DNA from 2 places in the Cytobacillus spartinae genome. Region 2 is predicted to be linked to the other one. Evidence: a T-box and tRNA genes for the amino acid it is inferred to sense, from the RefSeq annotation. Region 2 holds a T-box; the other holds one or more tRNA genes.
The links. A T-box is a leader RNA that pairs with one kind of tRNA and senses whether it is charged. The one in region 2 lies ahead of glyQ (glycine--tRNA ligase subunit alpha), so its partner is inferred to be a tRNA-Gly.

Region 1: it has a tRNA-Gly gene. The T-box ahead of glyQ (glycine--tRNA ligase subunit alpha) is inferred to sense a tRNA for this amino acid. The anticodon was not compared.

The regions. Positions count from the first base shown of each region.
Region 1 is NZ_JBIACK010000002.1:685-5,132, forward strand. It holds tRNA gene ACFYKX_RS05890 (tRNA-Lys) at 1-23, shown strand, start outside; tRNA gene ACFYKX_RS05895 (tRNA-Leu) at 39-123, shown strand; tRNA gene ACFYKX_RS05900 (tRNA-Gly) at 129-203, shown strand; tRNA gene ACFYKX_RS05905 (tRNA-Leu) at 219-307, shown strand; tRNA gene ACFYKX_RS05910 (tRNA-Arg) at 326-402, shown strand; tRNA gene ACFYKX_RS05915 (tRNA-Pro) at 412-488, shown strand; tRNA gene ACFYKX_RS05920 (tRNA-Ala) at 502-577, shown strand; tRNA gene ACFYKX_RS05925 (tRNA-Met) at 615-688, shown strand; tRNA gene ACFYKX_RS05930 (tRNA-Ser) at 710-802, shown strand; tRNA gene ACFYKX_RS05935 (tRNA-Met) at 982-1,058, shown strand; tRNA gene ACFYKX_RS05940 (tRNA-Asp) at 1,075-1,150, shown strand; tRNA gene ACFYKX_RS05945 (tRNA-Phe) at 1,290-1,362, shown strand; tRNA gene ACFYKX_RS05950 (tRNA-Tyr) at 1,374-1,457, shown strand; tRNA gene ACFYKX_RS05955 (tRNA-Trp) at 1,506-1,579, shown strand; tRNA gene ACFYKX_RS05960 (tRNA-His) at 1,593-1,668, shown strand; tRNA gene ACFYKX_RS05965 (tRNA-Gln) at 1,673-1,747, shown strand; tRNA gene ACFYKX_RS05970 (tRNA-Cys) at 1,753-1,826, shown strand; tRNA gene ACFYKX_RS05975 (tRNA-Gly) at 1,843-1,916, shown strand; tRNA gene ACFYKX_RS05980 (tRNA-Ile) at 1,930-2,006, shown strand; tRNA gene ACFYKX_RS05985 (tRNA-Asn) at 2,061-2,135, shown strand; gene ACFYKX_RS05990 (DUF4395 domain-containing protein) at 2,486-2,920, shown strand; gene ACFYKX_RS05995 (response regulator) at 3,097-3,492, shown strand; gene ACFYKX_RS06000 (hypothetical protein) at 3,485-4,414, shown strand.
Region 2 is NZ_JBIACK010000014.1:32,664-37,111, forward strand. It holds gene glyS (glycine--tRNA ligase subunit beta) at 1-1,347, opposite strand, end outside; gene glyQ (glycine--tRNA ligase subunit alpha) at 1,340-2,230, opposite strand; T-box leader at 2,388-2,561, opposite strand; gene recO (DNA repair protein RecO) at 2,606-3,361, opposite strand; gene ACFYKX_RS21720 (YqzL family protein) at 3,393-3,536, opposite strand; gene era (GTPase Era) at 3,690-4,448, opposite strand, start outside.

The sequences.
Region 1 (4,448 bases), on a different contig from region 2:
TTCGAATCCTTCATGGCTCACCATTTATATTATTATATGCGGGTGTGGCGGAATTGGCAGACGCACTAGACTTAGGATCTAGCGCCGCAAGGCGTGGGGGTTCGACTCCCTTCACCCGCACCATATATGCGGAAGTAGTTCAGTGGTAGAATACAACCTTGCCAAGGTTGGGGTCGCGGGTTCGAATCCCGTCTTCCGCTCCAAGTTTTAATAGATGTGCCGGGGTGGCGGAACTGGCAGACGCACAGGACTTAAAATCCTGCGGTAGGTGACTACCGTACCGGTTCGATTCCGGTCCTCGGCACCACTTTTAAACTAATAATATGCGCCCGTAGCTCAATTGGATAGAGCGTCTGACTACGGATCAGAAGGTTATGGGTTCGACTCCTTTCGGGCGCGCCATATATTTTGCGGGGAGTAGCTCAGCTTGGTAGAGCACTTGGTTTGGGACCAAGGGGTCGCAGGTTCGAATCCTGTCTTCCCGACCATTCTTATAACATTGGGGCCTTAGCTCAGCTGGGAGAGCGCCTGCCTTGCACGCAGGAGGTCAGCGGTTCGATCCCGCTAGGCTCCACCATTTTTATTCCATAAGATAGAAATACTACTAATATTTTGGCGGTGTAGCTCAGCTGGCTAGAGCGTACGGTTCATACCCGTGAGGTCGTGGGTTCGACTCCCTCCGCCGCTACTTAATAATTAAACATCCTTTGGAGGTATACCCAAGTCTGGCTGAAGGGATCGGTCTTGAAAACCGACAGGCGGGTCAAACCGCGCGGGGGTTCGAATCCCTCTACCTCCTCCATTTTTATCTATTCCTTACTATTATCGCGGGGTGGAGCACGATCGATATTACTTCTTCGATTAAACTTCAGCGCACCGATTGAGTTAATTCTTGAATGTACTTACTGAAATCGGGGCGGTCATTCCGTAGAAACTTATGCTTACAAAAAGCATGTTGGATAACTATATATATTCTATTATCGCGGGGTGGAGCAGTCTGGTAGCTCGTCGGGCTCATAACCCGAAGGTCGCAGGTTCAAATCCTGTCCCCGCAACCAATTTATTAAAAATGTTGGTCCCGTGGTGTAGCGGTTAACATGCCTGCCTGTCACGCAGGAGATCGCGGGTTCGATTCCCGTCGGGACCGCCATTAATTATAATATACGGCTCAGTAGCTCAGTTGGTAGAGCACGATGAGTATGCTACTCTGGTTTCACATCCAGCGTACCGATTGTTAAATCGGGACGAAGGACGACGTTAGATTTAAATATGAAAGAATTATAATATATGGCTCAGTAGCTCAGTTGGTAGAGCAAAGGACTGAAAATCCTTGTGTCGGCGGTTCGATTCCGTCCTGAGCCACCTTTTTATTTGGAGGGGTAGCGAAGTGGCTAAACGCGGCGGACTGTAAATCCGCTCCTTAGGGTTCGGCGGTTCGAATCCGTCCCCCTCCACCATTTAGTATTATTGGGTAAATAGCTTTTTAATTGTATATAAGTTAATGTAGGGGTATAGTTTAAAGGTAGAACGAAGGTCTCCAAAACCTTTGGTGTGGGTTCGATTCCTACTACCCCTGCCAAGTGACTGTTATGGCGATTGTGGCGAAGTGGTTAACGCATCGGATTGTGGTTCCGACATTCGTGGGTTCGATTCCCATCAGTCGCCCCATAAATGGGCTATAGCCAAGCGGTAAGGCATCGCACTTTGACTGCGACATGCGTTGGTTCGAATCCAGCTAGCCCAGCCAATAAAGGCGGCATAGCCAAGTGGTAAGGCACAGGTCTGCAACACCTTTATCCCCGGTTCAAATCCGGGTGCCGCCTCCAATAAAGTTTTATACCTGCGGGTGTAGTTTAATGGTAAAACCTCAGCCTTCCAAGCTGATGTCGTGGGTTCGATTCCCATCACCCGCTCCATTTTATTATATATGGGCCTATAGCTCAGCTGGTTAGAGCGCACGCCTGATAAGCGTGAGGTCGATGGTTCGAGTCCATTTAGGCCCACCATATAAAAATAATTAAATGATATTCATTAAATTGTATATAATATTATTATATTATTCCGCAGTAGCTCAGTGGTAGAGCACTCGGCTGTTAACCGAGCGGTCGTAGGTTCGAATCCTACCTGCGGAGCCAAAACATACATATATCCGGCCAACCGGCTTTTTTTTATGCCAAAAAAGGCTATGTCTCAAACTTGACATGGCCTTTTATAATCCCTTATATTCTTGTAAAGAACGTGCGAATTTTCCTGAACCGGAACAAACTGGGCATTCTTTTTTAAAGAAGATATTTTTTCTTACAAAGCCGTCTCCATTACATTTTCTACATATTCCTATTATCCTCAATTTAGCGGTCTCCTTATATTCATACTCTTATCATTTTTCCATCTCTTAATTAATCTTATACAAATATAACAAATCATTTTCTGTACATATTAAAAGCATAAAGGTTTGGTACATTCGTATAAGTAAGGTGGGCTTTAATTGCAACAAAGAACTTCTTCAATCCCAAAACCGCTAGTGACTACAAATCAATGGTTTATTGTTATAAGTGTATTATCAACATGGATAGTAGAAAATCATTATATCTTGCTACTACCTTTAGTTACGGGATTATCCAGTTTAATTTTTAATAAAAATCCGCTAATGAATATAGCTAAACGTTTTTTTAAGAAGCCTGCATCATCTTATCCTCAAGAAGATTTCGCACAACAAAGATTTAATCAATACATCTCCGTAATGTTGTTATCTTTAGGTTTCATTAGTTATCTATCCGGTTTTCAGGTTGTAGGATTTATTTTTACAGCGATGGTTGCATTAGCAGCATTGATCGCAATCCTTGGTTTTTGCGTTGGCTGCTTTGTTAGGTACAAATGGATCCAATACAATTACCGTAAGAAGTTAAGAAATGAATCCTAAACTCCTACGTCAGTCTATCAAATTAGACTGACGTTTTTTGTTATAGTTCTAGGATGAATTACCTCCTGATTGTTCAAAAAATAGTCAAAAAGTATTATCTTTTCAATGAGAGGTAAAGGATTCTTTAATATTCATGTAGAAATTACTAAGTAGCTTTGACTAAGGAGATGACAGATGTGGAAAACAATTTAAAAGTGTTAATTTGTGATGACTCAGTCTTAATACGCAAAAAATTTAGAAGCATACTGGAAAAGTGTAAATGTAACGATATTTTAGAAGCTGAGAATGGTGTAGTTGCTGTCGAGATGGCAAAGACACATAATCCTGATCTGGTATTTATGGATATAGTTATGCCGGATAAGGATGGGATTGAAGCTTTAGGCGAGATTAAAGAATTCAATCGTGACATAAAAGTGGTAATGGCTTCTTCTGCTGGTACAAAGGATCATTTAAAAAAAGCATTAGAAAAGGGTGCTTATGACTTTATCCAAAAACCTATTTCTCTTGAGGCCATTACATACTTAATTGAGAAGGTTCTAGTGGAGGATAAGGAGGGAAGGATCAATGTTTAGTCAATACTTCGGTCACTATCTTTTAAACCGTGGGCTAATTACGAAGGAGCAGTTAACGGATGCATTAGAGTTTCAACAATCGGTACACGTTAAATTTGGAGTAATAGCAGTCGATGAAGGATATATGACAGCAGTTCAAGTAGACGAAGTACATGAAAAACAAAAACAGGTGGATAAGCGATTTGGAGAGATTGCAGTTGAACTAGGCTATCTAACAAATGATCAAGTAGACGACATGTTATCTTCTCAAAAACAGAATCACTTGCTGTTGGCTCAAGCCTTGGTAGATCGTGAATATATGACCATTGATGCTTTTTCAAAAGCTTTAAATGATTATAAAAAGGATTACAGTCTTACGGATGATAAGTTTGAGGCTATTAAGAGTGGAGATATTGATGCACTGGTTGAAACGCTGCTTGATGGAAAAGCTTCGACTAGTAAAGACTTCTATAAAGAATACTTATCACTTTTCGCTAAGAATCTAATAAGATTTGTTGATGATCAAGTCTATTTGGAATTTTCAGGAATGAATGATGGTCACCTATCAGATTGGTATGTGTATCAAGAAATTACTGGAGACTCGCCGCTTTATACAGGAGTAGCGGCAAATGAGGACGTGTTCCTTTATATCGCTTCAAAATATGCAGAAGAAGATCTTGCAGTTGTAGATGAGCTTGCACAGGCTTCCGTAAGTGAATTTTTAAATTTGCATAATGGGATATTCTTAGTGAATATGTCTAATAAAGGCATTGAACTAAATATGAAGCCACAGTCAGTTGTGAATGAAGTTAGCACCAAAGGAGTTAACGCTGATTTCCTAGTAACAGTTAGTATTTCTAAAGGAACTTTCCATTTACTATTATCTGAGGAGCCAGAAAACGTACAAATTCAATTAAAAGAAAGCAATCAACAATTAGTATAAATAGTTAAAAGGTTACTCATAATGTTTGGGTAGC
Region 2 (4,448 bases):
ACCCTCAATACTGCTTGGGGTAGCATCTTCCGCATTGCGAGGCATATAATGTTCGTTTACAGCCTTTGCTACTTGCTCCGTTTCACCTTTTTGTAGAGCATATTTCTCTCCCATAAACCCTTGAAGTTCAGGAAACTCATATACCATATTTGTCACTAAGTCGAACTTACAAATTTCCGCTGCTCTATCCGAAGATTCCTTTTCAGTTTGATTAAAAGAAAGCATATCAGTTAGTTCATTTGTTAATTTTCGGACACGAGCTACCTTTTCAGCAAGAGTGCCAATCTCTTCATGATAGACAATACTCCCCAGTTTGTTTAATGCATCATTAATTGAAAGTTTATGATCTTCCTTATAGAAAAATGCAGCATCAGATAGTCTTGCTCTTAGCACTTTTTCATTCCCTTTTGCTACCCTATCTAAATGAAGGTGATCGCCGTTTCTAATTGTAACGAAGAAAGGTTGAAGCTCACCATTTTTTGATTTTACCGGAAAGTATCGTTGATGCTCCTTCATAGAGGTAATTAGTACTTCCTCCGGTAATTCTAAAAATTCTCCTTCAAATTTTCCAAATAAGGCAGTTGGATACTCAACAAGATTATTTACTTCCTCTAGTAAAGTTTCGTCTATTGGAATAACCCAATTGTTCTCTTCTTCTAATTTCTGAATTTGAGAAACAATTGCTTCTTTACGTTTCACCCCGTCAACGATTACATGCTGCCCTAAGAGTGCAGTTTCGTACTCTGCTGGAGAAGCAATCTCAATTCTCTCTCCTAAGAAACGATGACCTAAACTCCAATTGCTTGTGTTTACTCCTACAATATCAAAAGGAACTACTTCATCTCCAAATAGAGCAACCAACCATTTTATTGGTCTAATATATTTTAAGTCATGACTTGCCCATCTCATATTTTTCGGGAAGTTTAAACCTGTAATAATTTGTTTCAATTCTCCCAGTAGTTCTTTTGTTTCTAGTCCTTTAACAAACTTATTTACATGGACATATTCGACACCCTTGATTTCTTTATAGTAAATATCTTCTACAGTCGCACCTTGCCCTCTAGCAAAACCAATAGCTGCTTTTGTCCACTCACCATTTGCATCTTGAGCAATTTTTTTAGCCGGACCTTTCGCTTCTTCATGAATATCTTGCTGTGAAACATCTACATCTTTTACAAATACAGCTAACCTTCGAGGAGTAGAGAAAGCTTGAACTTCACCATAGCCAATTTGTTTCGACTCTAACCATGATTTAATTTTTTCTGATAGCTGGTTCATAGAATTCGTAACGAATCTAGCGGGCATTTCTTCTAATCCAATTTCTAATAGTAAATCTTTCTTATTCATGGCTATTCTCCTCCTCTGTCATTAAAATTGGGAATCCAAGTTTCTCACGTTCTTCATAGAATGTTTTTGCTATTTTTCTTGCTAGGTTACGACAACGACCGATGTAACCGGTACGCTCTGTGACAGATATGGAACCTCTTGCATCAAGAATATTGAACACATGAGAGCACTTTAGCACGTAATCATACGCAGGGTGAACAAGACCTTCATCCATTTGTCGATGTGCTTCTTTTTCATAAATGTTAAAAAGATTAAACAACATATCAGGATCAGATGTTTCAAACGTATATTTTGAATGCTCATATTCTGGTTGAAAGAAGATATCTTTGACCGTGAACCCCTTCGTCCATTCAAGCTCAAATACATTTTCCTTATCTTGAATGTACGAAGCTAGTCTTTCAATTCCATATGTGATTTCAACAGAAACAGGCTTGCACTCTAACCCACCAACTTGTTGGAAGTAAGTAAACTGTGTAATTTCCATCCCATCTAGCCATACTTCCCATCCTAATCCTGCGCAACCAAGGGAAGGATTTTCCCAGTTGTCCTCTACAAATCGAATATCATGCTCTAGAGGGTTAATTCCTAGTGCACGAAGGGAATCCAAATAAAGTTCTTGGATATTATCAGGGGAAGGCTTCATAATAACTTGAAATTGATGATGCTGATATAAGCGGTTAGGATTCTCTCCATACCGTCCATCAGCAGGGCGACGTGAAGGCTCCACATACGCTACATTCCAAGGTTCAGGACCAATTGCTCTTAAAAATGTGTAAGGGCTCATTGTACCTGCCCCCTTCTCCACATCATATGCTTGCATTAAAATACATCCTTGATCTGACCAATGCTTTTGTAAAGTTAAAATCATATCTTGAATATTCATAGCCTTACTTCCTTTCAATTTAAGTAACTCATTTTTAAATTTCTTATAAGGGGTGTTGCCTTCCACTCCGTCAACTTTCTCAAAAAACTTTAATAACCAGCCTGTAGCATAGTTCTCGAGAAAAACAAAAAAACTCCCATCCCTATGCTCTAATTAGCATAGGGACGAGAGTTACCCGCGGTTCCACCCTATTTGCTGCTTTAAACGCAGCCACCTTAAATGGTATCTTTGCTCCGGACTGCCTTCCTTAATGCTCTATTTCCTAGCTCACACCAACCTAGGATCGCTTTTATAGAGGAGACTAAGTACTACTTTCCTTCAACGCAATATTAATTTAATTTGAATCATAGCCGAAACAAATTAGAAAGTCAATAATCATTCACGTAAATTTCCCAATTGATTGATTTGATTAAGAAATTTCTTTGTCTTCAGGTGAAGCCCTGAATATTCATCATAATAAGCGTTAATTACTTTTTTCAGTTCAGCTTTAGTTTCCTCTTTAACAGAGATATTTCCTAATCTACTTAAGTCGAAGTAATAAAAAACACGAAGAAGCTTTAACGCTGCTGGTGAAATTTTAAAATGATATGGGTCCTTCTCTAAGCAACGATGACATAGAAGACCACCTTCTCTAATTGAAAAGGCGAACTGACCATCTGTACTTTTACAAATTGAACACTCATTTAAAATAGGATAGAGTCCTATTGTATTTAACATTTTCATTTCAAAAATATTAACCAAAATCTCAGGGTCATAACCCTCATTTATATAATTCAATGTCTGATGAAGCAATTCAAATAAATAAGGATTTGGCTTTTTTTCATCTAAACTCTTATCTGTTAGATCAATAACATAACTACCATAAGCAGTTAGAAAAATATCTTCTTTAATAGATCTCATGGAAGATATCATCTCACCCTGCTGTAAACTTCCTAGTCCACTACTTGTTTGAATTAAAAAATTGCCGTATGTAAAAAGTTGGGTGACAGCAGCCAACCTACTATTAGGCTTCTTAGCTCCTTTTGCCATCACTCCAACCTTCCCAAATTCACGCGTATATAAAGTAACAATCTTATTTGTTTCACCATAATGATTGGTTCGAATGACGATGCCTTCACATTTTTGAAGCATCTTTGGTCACCATCCCTGTCAAGTGACAAACCTATGAGATGGGAAAATCAACCTCTGCTAGCTCTTCATCATAGTCTCCGGGTATTTCTTGATTCTCCTTTTCTAACTCCTTAAAGAGAAGATAAGTGTCAATATTACCTGTTTCTTTAAACACCTTCCAGGTAAAATCTAACATCAAAAACCCCACCTTTCAATTTTTAACTAGCAATACCTATCCCAAATCCTTACCTTTATCATAGCCCTGTCCTTCCAAAATCATGAGACGAAAATATTGTAAATCGAAAGCATGCATAAAATAAAAATCCTCTTAATACTTTAAAAAGGGAAATTAATATTCGTCTTCTCTAAAGCCAAAATCCCTTAGTTGCGTCATTTTATTGCGCCAATCTTTTTGTACCTTAACCCATAATTCTAAAAAGACTTTTGAACCTAATAGATTTTCAATATCGATACGTGCCCTTTTTCCAATTTCCTTTAACATGCCGCCTTGCTTTCCGATGATGATTCCTTTTTGAGAGTCTCGCTCAACAATGACGGTTGCCATAACATGGATTACATCTTTGTCTTCTAAACGTTCCATCTTTTCAATCACGACCGCGAGCGAATGAGGAATCTCTTCTCTTGTTAAATGCAAGGCCTTTTCGCGAATTAACTCTGAAACGATAAATCTTTCTGGGTGATCTGTCACTTGATCTGCCGGATAGTATTGAGGCCCTTCCGGTATATATTTCTTGATCGTTTCTAATAAATTTTCAACGTTATTGCCTTCCAGTGCAGAGATTGGAATAACTTCTGCAAAATCATATTTCTCTTTATATGAATCAATAAGTGGTAGTAGTTTATCAGGGTGAAGTTGGTCTATTTTATTTATAACAAGAAAGATGGGTGTTTTTACGGTTTGAAATTTTTCTAGAATAAATTCTTCCCCGCGACCATACCCTTCCTCTGCATTAACCATGAATAGAATTAAATCAACTTCTTTTAGAGTATTTTGAGCCACTTTCATCATAAAGTCCCCAAGCTTATGCTTAGGTTTATGAATCCCTGGTGTATCTATAAAGACTAGTTGAGCATCATCTGTTGTTAA